DNA from 3 places in the Massilia oculi genome. Region 1 is predicted to be linked to each of the others. Evidence: riboswitches for the same ligand, from Rfam matches in the RefSeq annotation. Region 1 holds a riboswitch; each other region holds the start of a gene.

Region 1 (4,181 bases):
GCCCGGCAGGTCGCTCGCGATGAGGCTCGGATAGTCGTCGCTCGACAGGCCGACGGCCTTGCCCGGCATGAACTCGTAGGTCGAGTGGCGGCCCACGTGCACCACGGCGTCGGCCTTGAAGCGGTCGCGGATCCAGTGGTAGAAGCCCAGGAACTGGTGCGGCGGCGTGATGCTGGTGTTCGCGTGCAGCAGTTCCTCGTCCACTTCCCAGCCGCGCGGCGGCTGCGGGCCGATGAAGACGTTGCCGAACACCAGTCCCGGCACCAGCATCCTGCCACCGTCGACCATCACCTTGCCCGGCGCCGGCCCCCAGCCGCGCATGCCTTCGATGCCGTAGCCGATCAGGCGCCGATAAAGGGGAGCAAGCGACTGGCAGGGGCGTGGCTTGACGTCGTCCAGGCAGGAAAAATAACCCTCTTCCAGCGCATGCAGGTCGCGCGTGGCCTGCACGCGCTGCGGATGGTCGACGCCCTCGACCAGGTGCAGCAGCTCCTCGATCACGGTTTCGGCCTGTTTGCGGCCCAGCGCGCGCTCGCCGGCCTTCTCGGCCGCCAGCACGTCGGCATGCAGGCGGCCCAGCAGGCCGTCCTGCATCTCGCCCCGCACCCGCGGCGACAGGGTCGCAAACCAGCGCGCGTAATCCTGGGCCGTGACGCCGTTGACGGTACCGGCCATCTCGCGCAGCGCGGCGCGGTCTTCCGGCAGGTTGACGCCGCGCGCCATGATCATGTCGAGCAGCGCCTCGGGCGAGGCCGGCAGCTCGCCGACCGTGTAGCCGGCGGCCTTCAGGGCATGCAGCATCTCGAACAGCGAGTCCGGCACGTTGAGGTTGTCGGCGCCGATGTTCTGGCGGCCCGGCGGATGGTTGTAGTAGACCACCGCGACCTTCTTGTCGGCGTTCGATTTGGCGCGCAGCGCCAGCCAGCGCGCCACGCGCCCCGACAGGCGGTCGACTTCGGCCGGCAGCAGCACCGGAGGACGGTTCTCGATGCCGGTCTGGCGGTCGCGCTCGGCCTGGCCCAGGGCCGCCACCACCATCGGCTGGCCGATGCCCTGCAGCTCGGGCAGCGCTACGCGGTACTGTACCGAGTCGGGCGGCAGGCCGTCGGGCGACAGCTGCCACTGCATCGCGGTGCGGTCCGACAGGCGGATCGCCTTGAACACCGGGATGTCCAGACGCTTGAAAGCCTCCTCCACTGCCGCCCGGCCCTCCGCGGCGCCGACCACGAAGTCCTGCAGCACCACCAGTGCGGCCGGCTTGGCCGGCGCCACCAGCTGCGGCAGGCGCTCCAGCGCCTCGCGCGAGGCGCCGCCCCAGCGCGTCAGCAGCTGCACGCAGGGCTGGCCGAGTTCCTCGATGCGGCGGCACAAGGCGGCGGGCACCACGCCATCCATGTTCGCCAGGTCGAGCACGACCACGGTCGGCCGGTCCTGCAGGCCGAGCTTCGAGGCATTGCCCCAGGCGGCGGCGTCCTGCAGCTCGCGCTGTCGCGCGCGCAGGCGCAGGGTCGGCTCGGGCTGCGGATCGGCAAGGGCCGTGCCTGGCGCAAGCAGGTGCCGCATCAGCTCCGTGGTGTTGTCGACGCCGCCCGCCTGCCACACGCGGCGCGCTGCCAGCCAGTGGCGGGCGGCGGGCTCCAGCTCGGCCGCCTGCAGCGCGGCCGGCGGCGGGGCCTCGCCCGCCAGCTGGCGCAGCAGCTCGGGCGAGAAGCCGGCCAGGCTGCCGTGGCGGGAGCGCGTCATCAGGTTCAGGGTCGCCTCGCCATTCAGCGCCAGCACGGCGGTGTCCGGCCTGGCATGGCGCGCCAAGGCATCCTTCATGCGGCGCGCCGGGTCGCCGAACAGCGACACCGCCAGGATGGTGTTGGCGCCGGCGATCCACTGTCCCACTTCGCGCTCGCCCGCCGCCATCAGCTGGGCCGGGGTGCGCAGCAGGATGCGGTCGCGCGGATGGCTGGCCAGGTGGCGGTGGGCGGCCTCGATGGCGCCCGGCGCGGCGCGCTCGGTGACCACGGCGAACAGGGTGGCGGCGCTGGCGTGCTGGAAGCCCGGCATGCAGGCGAGCAGGAACGTCAGCACGGCGCAGATGCGGACAAGGAGAAGCGTGTTCATGTTGAACGTCGACCTTTTAGCAGCGCGCTAGACGCGCGCATGACAACAGGCAGCCGCCATCCTTCCACGATGAACAGGGACGCTTGCGCGCACGCCAGGAGGGCGCACGACCGCCTTGGCGACAGCACGAGCAGCAAAAGAAGGAACAGCGGACAACCAACAGGCACGCCCTCACCCCGGGACGTACGAATGCATCGTGGATGGCCGGTCTTCTGGCTCGCCGTCTTCCTTCCCCGGTCCTGCCTTCCCGTGCGCGGGGCACAGTGGCGTTCGACCGGAGTCGTCAGGCTTACAGCAGCGGGGGCTGCGCCGGACTGGCGCTCGATGGTTATCGCGCACGTCACCGGCTTCCCGTTTCACCTCCCTGCAGACGAGCAGGAAGGCACCATTCACTTGATTGGGCGCGATTCTACCGCCAAGTTCGACCAGTTGTCACCGCATTATTTTTCCTCGCATTCGCGCATGCCCGGAAAAATAAATCGCACAGGTTTATTTACGGGGAATGGATTTATACTGGCGGCTTCCAGCCGTCCCGCCCCTTGAACGCCCGCGCCATGCCGCCCGATAACGTACCGCCTACCGCCTTCGATCCCGCCACCATGCCGCTGCTGCGCACCGTCGGCTCGAACCAGGTCGGCATGCGCGAGTTCAACGAGCGGGTCGTGCTGCAGGCGATCCGCACCCATGGCAGCCTGCCCAAGGCCGAAGTCGCGCGCCTGACCAAGCTCAGTACCCAGACGGCCTCGGTGATCATCAACCGCCTGCTGGACGAGCAGCTGGTGGTCAAGCGCGACGCCGTGCGCGGCAAGGTCGGCCAGCCGTCGCAGCCGATCGCCCTGAATCCGGAAGGCGCGTTCTCGATCGGCATCCAGATCGGCAGGCGCGCGCTGGACGTGGTGCTGCTCGATTTCACGGGCGCGCTGCGCTGGCAGTCGTCGACGCCGTACGCCAGCCCCGAGGTGGAGCAGGTATTCGCCGCCATCGACGCCAGGCTGCGCGAGGTGGACGACTTCCTCGGCCCTGAACTGGCGCCGCGCCTGACCGGCATCGGCCTGGCCGCCCCGCTCACGCTGGGCACCTGGCACGGCCTGGAAAGCCTGCTGCCGCAAGAGGCGGAAGCCTGGCGCCGGGTCGACGTGCGCATCCGCCTGCAGGCCATGACGCCATTGCGCGTGGACTTCGCCAAGGACACGATCGCGGCCTGCGTGGCCGAACTGGTGGCCGGCCGCGGACGCACGCTGAAAAGCTATCTGTACGTGTTCGTCGACACCCTGGTCGGCGGCGGCCTGGTGATCGACGGCGAGCCGCACAGCGGCCAGTTCGGCAACGCCGGCGCGATCGGTTCGATGCCCCTGGGCCTGGCCGATACTGCAGAACGCGGCGTGGCGCCGCAGCTGCTCGGTGCGGCCTCGCTGGTGCGGCTCGAAGAGATGCATGCCCAGGCGGGATTGGCGCCGCTGGCGTTCGGCGACGAACGCCTCTTGAGCGGGCCGTGGGAAGCGGTGACCCTGCGATGGATCGAGGAAGCCGCCAATGCGATCACCTTCGGCGTCACCGGCGCGGCCTGCCTGCTCGACCTGGATGGCGTGATCGTCGACGGCGCCGTCAGCCGCGCCCTGCTCGAACGCCTGATCGCCGCGATGCAGGAGCAGATGACGCGCTACAGCTGGCAGGGCACCGAGCGGCCGCTGGTGATGGCGGGGACGATCGGGATGACGGCCAAGGTCATCGGCGCGGCCTACCTGCCGCTGCATGCGAACTTCGCGCCGGCGCATGGATTGTTCCTGAAGGCGGCCCGGCGCTAGCAAGGCGTGCGCTATGCCGGGAAGATGAAGATCGTGTGGGTAACAGATCCGGACGGGAATATCTTGAATATCAACTGCAGCTGAGTTCCGTTACTGGGTTAACGACCAGATCGCCGTCCATAAAAAAAACCCTGCGAATGATGCACTCACAGGGTTTGTCGTACCGCTCAGACCGGAAATATCAGAACGGAATATCGTCATCCATATCCGAGAAATTCGGCGCCGGTTTCGGCTGCGGACGCGCGGCCGGGGCCGGTGGCGCCT
Region 2 (4,181 bases), 970 kb from region 1:
GCGATCCTGGTATTCGCCGCCGACCACGGCGTCGTGGCCGAAGGCATCTCCGCCTTCCCCCAAGACGTCACCTGGCAAATGGTCGAGAACTTCCTGGGCAACGGCGCCGCCATCAATGTGTTCGCGCGCCAGAATGGCTGCGCGCTGCACGTGGTCGACGCCGGCGTGAACCACGATTTCGGTGACCGCGCGGGCCTCGTGCATCGCAAGGTCGCCAACGGCACCCGCAACTTCGCGCTCGAACCCGCCATGACGGCGCAAGAGTGCGCAACGGCGCTCGAACACGGCATGGCGCTGGTGCGCGACCTGCCCGGCACCGTGGTCGGCTTCGGCGAGATGGGCATTGGTAACACGACCTCCGCCGCGGCCCTCATGCACAAGCTGACAGGGCGGCCGCTGGCGCGCTGCGTCGGCGCCGGCACCGGCCTCACGCCGGACGGCGTCCGCCACAAGGCCGACGTCGTTGCGGCGAGCGTGGCCCTTCACGCCCACGCCGTCCAGCCGCTCGAGGTGCTGGCCACCTTCGGCGGCTTCGAGATCGCGATGATGACCGGCGCCATGCTCAAGGCGGCCGAGCTGCGCAAGGTGCTGCTGATCGACGGCTTCATCGTCAGCAGCGCGCTGCTGGTGGCGGCGCGCCTGCAGCCGGACATCCTCGACTACTGCGTGTTCTCGCACTGCTCGGGTGAGCATGGCCACGCCCTGCTGCTCGAGGAGCTCGGCGCCCGCCCGCTGCTCGACCTCGGCCTGCGCCTGGGCGAAGGCACCGGCAGCGCGCTCGCCCTACCCCTGCTGCACGCCAGCGCCAACTTCCTGAACGAGATGGCCACCTTCGCCTCGGCGCAAGTCAGCGAACGCTCGGCATGACGCACCAGCTGCGCCTGTTCTTCATCGCGCTGCAATTCTTCACGCGGCTGCCGATTCCGCGCTGGGTGGGCTTCGAACCGGCCTGGCTGAACCACGCGTCGCGCTACTTCCCGCTGGTGGGCGTGGTGGTGGGCGCCATCGGTGCGGCGGTCTATCTAGTGGCCGCGCAGTGGTTGCCGGCGGCGGTGGCGGCCGTGCTGTCCACCGCCGCGACGATCTACGTTACCGGCGCATTCCATGAAGACGGCTTCGCCGATACCTGCGATGGCCTGGGCGGCGGCATGACCAAGGAACGCGCGCTCGAGATCATGAAGGATTCGCGCGTCGGCGCCTACGGCGCGATCGGCATCGTGTGCATGCTCGGCGCGAAGCTGGCCGCAGTTGCCAGCCTGCCGCCGGCCAGCGCCATCGCCGCCCTGCTGCTGGCCCACCCGCTCTCGCGACTGGCCGCCACGTCCCTGATCTGGCAGATGGAATACGCCCGCGCCGAGGGCAAGGCCAAGCCGCTGGCGGTACGCATGAGCGACCGGGAATTCGGCATCGCCACGCTCACCGTGATGCTGCCCGCGCTTGTCCTGCTGGCCTTCGGCTTGCTCGACCTGGCCGCAATCGTCGCCTCGGTGCTGGCGGCCATGCTGGCCACGCGCTGGCTGGCGCGCAAGTTCACGCGCCGGCTCGGCGGCTATACGGGCGACTGCCTCGGCGCCGTGCAGCAGCTGGCCGAGGTAGCCATCTATATCGCGGTACTCGCCACGCTCGGCCGCGGCGCGCTGGCCTGATGCGTATTTACCTGGTGCGCCATCCACGGCCCGAGGTGCCGGCCGGGCACTGCTACGGCCGCAGCGACCTCACGGCGAGCGAAGCCGACGTCGAACGGGTGCTGACAGCATTGGCGAACCAGGGACTGCCCGGCGCGATGCCGGTCTACGCCAGTCCACTCGCCCGCAGCGCCGTCCTGGCGCAGCGGCTCTCGCCAGCGCCAGCCTTCGACGTGCGCCTGGCCGAGATGGACTTCGGCGCCTGGGAAATGCGCAGCTGGGACGACATCCCCCGCAGCGAGATCGACGACTGGAGCGCCGACCTGCTGCACTACCATCCCGGCGGCGGCGAAAGCGTGATGGACGTGGCTGCGCGCGTGGCCGGTTTCGATGCCGACATGCGACGCGAAGGACATGCGCAGGCCCTGATCATCTGCCACGCCGGCACCATGCGACTGCTGCATTCGTTGCACCTCGGCGGCACCCTGGTCGAGGCCGCGCTGCGCGCCGCCCAGGCGCCACACCGGATCGACTACGGTGAAGTGATGATGCTGGAAACCTGACAACACCTCCGACGACACCTTATAATGAGGGCGTTTTGGTGCTCGCGCCTGCGTTCGCAGTCGCAGTTAAACGGGAAACACGAAGCTCTATTCAAGGGCCAACGTGTGCTGCCCCCGCAACGGTAAGCAAGTGCCGCATGCTCTCCCCGAGCCATGCGGCAAACCGTCCCCTCATACCACTGTGCGCATGCATGGGAAGGTCGGACGGCCATACTTGTCAGCCCGGATACCGGCCAAAAGGTGGCGTCGCCTCGTGCGATGCCGTTCAATCTGGCCTACGGGGACGTCGGCTGGTTGTCCTTTATAAGAAACAGTTCATGAATTTTCCAGTAACCCGGCAAGCCGCCGCGGTCTCGCTCGCCCTCGCCGTCATCTCGTCCGCCGCTTTCGCTGACGCACCTTCACCTGCTCCTTCGCCGGACGCCATTCCGGCAGCCGACACCGTCGTCGTCACCGCTACCCGCACCGCCCAGCGCGCCGCCGACGTCATCGCCGACACCACCGTCATCGATGCCGGGGAAATCGCGCGCTCGGGCGCCGGCTCGGTGGCCGACATCCTGCGCCGCCAGCGCGGCATCGAGATCTCGCGCAACGGCGCGGCCGGCACCACTACCAGTGTCTTCATTCGCGGCGCCAACGCCAACCAGTCCGTGGTCCTGGTCGACGGCGTGCGCTTCGGTTCGGCGACCACCGGCACGGCCAGCTGGAACGCCATCCCGCTGGGCGCCATCGACCGCATCGAGATCGTCTACGGTCCGCTCAGCACCCTGTATGGCGCCGACGCCATCGCCGGCGTGATCCAGATCTTCACCCGCGAGGGCGAAGGCGCCCCGGTCGTCACCGGTTCGCTCGGCGTGGGCAGCAACGCCACCCGCCAGGCGGACGCCGGCATCTACGGCAGCAGCGGCGGCCCGAACGCCGTCAGCTATGCGTTCGGCGCCGGCTACGAGGATTCGGACGGCTTCTCGTCCACCCGCCCGGGCGCCTCGGGCTACAATCCTGACGAAGACGGCTACCGCCGCCGCAACGCCAACGGCCGCGTGACGATGGCGCTCGCGCCAGGCCACGAGATCGGCGCCCAGTTCCTGGTCAGCCGCCTGTTCAGCCAGTACGACAGCGGCACCGCCAACTACGACGTCCACAGCGACAACGACCTGAATACCGCCGCGGTCTTCATGCGCAACCAGATCCTGCCAAACTGGCACAGCACGCTGCAGTACGCGCGCTCGGAGGACAAGTCGGGCAACTTCACCAACGCGACGCCGTCCGGCGCCAGCCAGATCGACACCCAGCAGGACGAGTTCAGCTGGCAGAACGACATCGCCATCGGCCGCGACACGCTGCAACTGCTGTACACGCACCGCAAGGAAGAAGTGCCGTCGATGCGCCGCTCGCGCATCACCAATTCGTATGCGGCCGCCTACTCGGCCAAGCGCGGCCAGCACCTGATCGACGTCAGCGCGCGCCACGACCGCTCGGTCTACGGCAGCAAGAACACTGGCGCCGCCGGCTATGGCTACGACTTCGGCAACGGCCTGCGCGCCACCGCCAGCGTCGGCACGAGTTTCCGCGCCCCGACCTTCAACGAGCTGTACTTCCCCGGCTACGGCCTGGAAACCAACAAGCCCGAGAAAGGCCGCAACCGCGAAGTGGGCCTGCGCTACGACGGCAACGGCTACCAGCTGGATGCGACCTACTTCCACAACCGCCTGACCGACATGATCGTGTCGAGCACCCCGTGCCCGGACGGCATCAACCGCAGCTGCGCCTACAACGTCAACGAAGGCCTGCTCGAAGGCTTCTCGCTGGCCGGCAGCACCCGCCTGATGGGCGTCGACCTGCGCGCCAGCCTCGACTGGCAGGATCCGCGCGACGAGACCACCGGCAAGCAGCTGCAGCGCCGTGCGAAGAAGCACGCCAGCTTCGGCGCCGACTACACGATGGGCACGCTCAAGGCCGGCGCCGAGCTGACGGTATCGGGCGAGCGCTTCGA
Region 3 (4,181 bases), 1.9 Mb from region 1:
GCCGCGCCTGGAGGGAAAGGTGTTTGCCAGCCACACCCGATCGCTCGACGGCGTGCCGGATGTCGAATGGCAGAGCGAGGAACGCAGCCGCTACCTGGCCGAGTATGCGAAGGACCGCGCCGCGGCCCGTGCGCGGCTGGCGCGCTTCGATCCGCAGGCGATCTTGCCGCCGGCCGACTGCCGGATGGACAGGATGGATCAATAGGGAAGCAGGGGCAACTGCTCGACCATCGCCGACACCACGATGGCGCAGCACAGCATCAGCACGCCATACCAGCGTGCCAGCGACCGTTTCAGTTTTTCCCTTATGCGCATTCCCATCTCCGTCTTGTGCAGGCAAGAGGGCAGTGTGCGCGCGGAATATGTCATCAGTGTTGCAATAGCTCAACGGTGTGCATGTTGGAAAACAGCCTTGTGGCTGCGCCGCTACGTTTGTGTCGACGCTCAGCGTAAAATAGCGCCTTGGACGAAAGATTAAGAGAGCAATAGTATGTCGATTCAATGGTTCCCTGGCCACATGAACGCGGCCAAGCGGGAAGCGGCCGAGCAGATGGAAAACATCGATCTGGTGATCGAGGTCCTCGATGCGCGCCTGCCCGAGGCGAGCTGCAACCCTTTGGTGGAAGAGCTGCGCAAGTTCCGCCAGCGTCCCTGCCTGAAGGTCCTGAACAAGATCGACCTGGCCGACCCGAACGCGACCGCTGCCTGGAAAGCCTATTATGATGCCCAGGAAGGCGTGACCGCCTATCCGATGACGACCAAGAAGCCGGCCGACGTCGCCCGCATCCCGGACCTGGCCCTGTCGCTGGCCCCGCACCGCGGCGTGCCGACCAAGCCGTTGCGGATCATGATCATGGGCATCCCCAATGTGGGAAAGTCAACGCTGATGAACGCGCTGCTGAAAAAGCGCGTGGCCAAGGTGGGCGACGAGCCGGCCGTGACCAAGACCCAGCAGCGCCTGTACCTGAACAAGAACGTGGTGCTGGTCGACACCCCCGGCATGCTGTGGCCAAAGATCGCCATGGCCAGCGACGGCCTGATGCTGGCCGCCAGCCACGCGATCGGCACCAATGCCCTGGTCGAGGAAGAAGTGGCCGAATACCTGGGCGAGCTGCTGCTGGTGCGTTATCCGCAGCTGCTCACCGCGCGCTACGGCTTCAAGACCGAAGGGATGGACGGCGTGGCCGTGATCGAGGGCGTGGCCCAGCGCCGGGGTTTTCGCGTGCGCGGCGGCGATTTCGATTACGAGAAAGCTGCACATACCCTGTTGCAGGATTACCGCCAGGGCGCGCTGGGCCGCATCAGCCTCGAGACGCCCGAGTCGCGTGCGGCCAGCCTGGCCCGGCACGAGGCCGAAGTGGCCGAGAAAGCCCGTATCGCAGCCGAGAAGGCCGCCGCCAAGGCCGAAGAAGCGGCGCGCGGCAAGCGCGGGACGTAATCACGCCGCTGGCGGTGCTCCGAACCTGAAACTCGACACCGTCAGATTTCCCATGAACGCCTCTTCATGATAGACGCAGGCCGCCGCCTCCTGCCCGGCCGCCCCCAGCGCCACCATCAGCGGAATCAGGTGTTCCTCGCGCGGATGCGCGGCGCGCGCCATCGGCGCCGTATCCCAGCGCAGCAAGGCCTGTTCGCGCCGAGCCGGATCGAGGTCGAGCAGCGCGTGCTGCAGCCAGCCATCGAAAGCCTTCGAGGCCTCGCGTCCGTTCGGCCCGAACTGGCGCAGGTTGTGGTACGACAGCCCGCTGCCGATGATCAGGATGCCCTCGTCGCGCAGCGGCGCCAGCGCGCGGCCCGCCGCCAGGTGGGTGGCCGGATCCAGGTCGCGCCGGATCGACAGCTGCACCACCGGCATGCGCGCTTCCGGATAGACCGGGTACAGCATCGAGAAGGTGCCATGGTCGAAGCCGCGCTCGGCATCCAGCGCGGCTGGATGGCCCGCTGCCCCGAGCAGGTCGGCCACGCGCCGCGCCAGCGCCGGCTCGCCCGGCGCCGGGTACCTGACCTGATAGGTATGCGGCGGGAAGCCGCCGTAGTCGTAGATCATGCCGGGCGCCGTGCCGGACGACACCATGAACTGCGGCGTCTCCCAATGGGCGGTCACGACCAGCACCGCGCGCACCGTCTCTCCAGCCTCGGCGCGTAGTGCGGCCAGCGAGTCCGCCAACTGGTCGTAGGCCGCTCCGTATTGCTCGCGCATCCACGGCCAGGGGCCGCCGCCGTGCGAGACGAAATAGGTGGGCAAGGTGGGCAAGCGCGCCATGATCGCTCCTGTCGGGCATTGAAACGGCCATGTTAGCCCAAGCGGCGAGCGCTTGCCGGCGGTCGGGCGGGCCGCACCTTGTCAAGGTATAATCGCCCCGTTTTGGTGCTCTCGCGCGCATCCTGGTGCGCGAAGTTAAACGGGAAACACGACATGGCCGCGCCGCGCGCCGCCGTGGAAGTGTGCTGCCCCCGCAACGGTCAACAAGCGCCGCGTCCCCATTCAAGAGGCGTGGCGGGCGGTCTCGACAACCACTGTGCCAGTGTCCATCCTGCGCAGGAAGGTGAGGCCGTCATGCTTGCCAGCCCGGATACCGGCCAACACAGGTGGAAGCGCCAGGCGCTTCTAGTTGACTCCGGGCTGCGGGGAAGCAGGCCGGTGCCTTTTATCGAGAACACATTCATCATGATTTTTGCAGCTGCACCGCGCCGCGCGCCACTCGCACTGGCTTGCGCATCCGCCCTGTTCGCCCTCGCCACCCCGGCGATCGCCCAGGATGGCTTGCCGTCCGTCGTCATTACAGGCCCGCGCTTCCCGGCCCAGGCCACGCCGATCGGCGCCACCGTCATCACCGCCGAGCAGATCCGCAGCGCCGGCGCCACCGACGTCAACCAGGCGATCCGCAAGATCGGCGGCGTGTTCGGCCGCCAGAGCCTGGACGGCTCGTCCGACTTCGGCCTCGACCTGCGCGGCTTCGGCACCAACAGCGCCCAGAACACGGTGGTGCTGGTCGACGGCGTGCGCCTGAACGAGAACGAGCTGGCGCACACGGTGCTGTCGACGATCCCCGTGGACACGGTCGAGCGCATCGAGATCACGCGTGGCGGCAGCAGCGTGCTGTATGGCGATGGCGCCACCGGCGGCGTGATCAACATCGTCACCCGCCGCAGCGCTGGCGCCGGCACCCACGGTTCGCTGTTCGCCGAAGCCGGCCGCTTCGACCACCGCGACCTGCGCGCTTCGGTCTCCCACGGCGCCGGCCCATGGTCGTTCGACGCCGCGGTCAGCGACCGCAGCACCGATAACTACCGCGACAACAACAAGTACGAACAGACCAGCTTCAGCGGCGGGCTGCAGTATGCCTATGCGCCGAACGGCCGCGCCGGCCTGCGTGTCGAGAGCGCGCGCTCCGATTCGCGCCTGCCAGGCTCGCTGAGCGAAGAGCAGTTCCTGACCATTCCGACCCAGACCAATACCCCGAACGATTACGGCTCGGTCGACACCGATCGCGTGACCGCCTTCGTGGAGCACCGTATCGGCAACGTCGACCTGGCGGCCGAGCTGTCGCACCGCGAGCGCGACGTCTCGTCCACTTACGATTTCGGCGCACCATCGACGTCGATCTACGAGGCCGGGCAGACCCAGTTCTCGCCGCGCCTGCGTCACACCCTCGACCTCGGCGACAAGCGCAACGAATTCGTCACCGGCATCGACCTGATCCGCTGGGACCGCAAGGTCACCTCCAGCTTCTCGGCCGGCGACGCGCGCCAGGACTCGAAAGCCTTCTACCTGCGCGACGAACTGCGTTGGAATGTGCCGCACAACTCCCGCCTGGCGGTCGGCGGCCGTCACGAGCGTTTCGAGAAGGACTACAGCGACCCGCTGGCGTTCCCGCCAGTCCTGGGCGAGCACCGCAAGCAGTCGCTCAACGCCTGGACCGTGGAAGGCAGCATCGACGTGATGCCGCTCGTGACCGTGTTCGCCAAGGCCGGCCGCAGCTACCGCATCGCCAACATCGACGAGAACGCCTACCGTTCGACCCTGGACGTGCTGGAGCCGCAGACCTCGCGCGACCTGGAACTGGGCGTCAGCGCCGGCCTCGATGCCCGTAAAGTGACTGCCCGTGTGTTCCGCCACCGCCTGACGAACGAGATCTTCTACGACCCGACCATCGGCTATGGCGCCAACACCAACCTCG

Evidence for each region. Region 1 has a riboswitch for cobalamin ahead of DIR46_RS14610 (cobaltochelatase subunit CobN). Riboswitches for the same ligand answer to the same signal wherever they lie in the genome.
Region 2: it holds a riboswitch for cobalamin, as region 1 does, so the genes downstream of both, DIR46_RS10310 (TonB-dependent receptor domain-containing protein) here and DIR46_RS14610 (cobaltochelatase subunit CobN) in region 1, are expected to answer to the same signal.
Region 3: it holds a riboswitch for cobalamin, as region 1 does, so the genes downstream of both, DIR46_RS06040 (TonB-dependent receptor) here and DIR46_RS14610 (cobaltochelatase subunit CobN) in region 1, are expected to answer to the same signal.

Annotation. Positions count from the first base shown of each region.
Region 1 covers NZ_CP029343.1:3,190,182-3,194,362, reverse strand. The annotation lists gene DIR46_RS14610 (cobaltochelatase subunit CobN) at 1-2,112, opposite strand, end outside; cobalamin riboswitch at 2,298-2,517, opposite strand; gene DIR46_RS14605 (ROK family transcriptional regulator) at 2,667-3,917, shown strand; gene ssb (single-stranded DNA-binding protein) at 4,099-4,181, opposite strand, start outside.
Region 2 covers NZ_CP029343.1:2,218,081-2,222,261, forward strand. The annotation lists gene cobT (nicotinate-nucleotide--dimethylbenzimidazole phosphoribosyltransferase) at 1-867, shown strand, start outside; gene DIR46_RS10300 (adenosylcobinamide-GDP ribazoletransferase) at 864-1,646, shown strand; gene DIR46_RS10305 (histidine phosphatase family protein) at 1,646-2,188, shown strand; cobalamin riboswitch at 2,208-2,440, shown strand; gene DIR46_RS10310 (TonB-dependent receptor domain-containing protein) at 2,506-4,181, shown strand, end outside.
Region 3 covers NZ_CP029343.1:1,303,640-1,307,820, reverse strand. The annotation lists gene DIR46_RS06055 (hypothetical protein) at 1-205, shown strand, start outside; gene ylqF (ribosome biogenesis GTPase YlqF) at 491-1,438, shown strand; gene DIR46_RS06045 (DODA-type extradiol aromatic ring-opening family dioxygenase) at 1,439-2,263, opposite strand; cobalamin riboswitch at 2,350-2,599, shown strand; gene DIR46_RS06040 (TonB-dependent receptor) at 2,669-4,181, shown strand, end outside.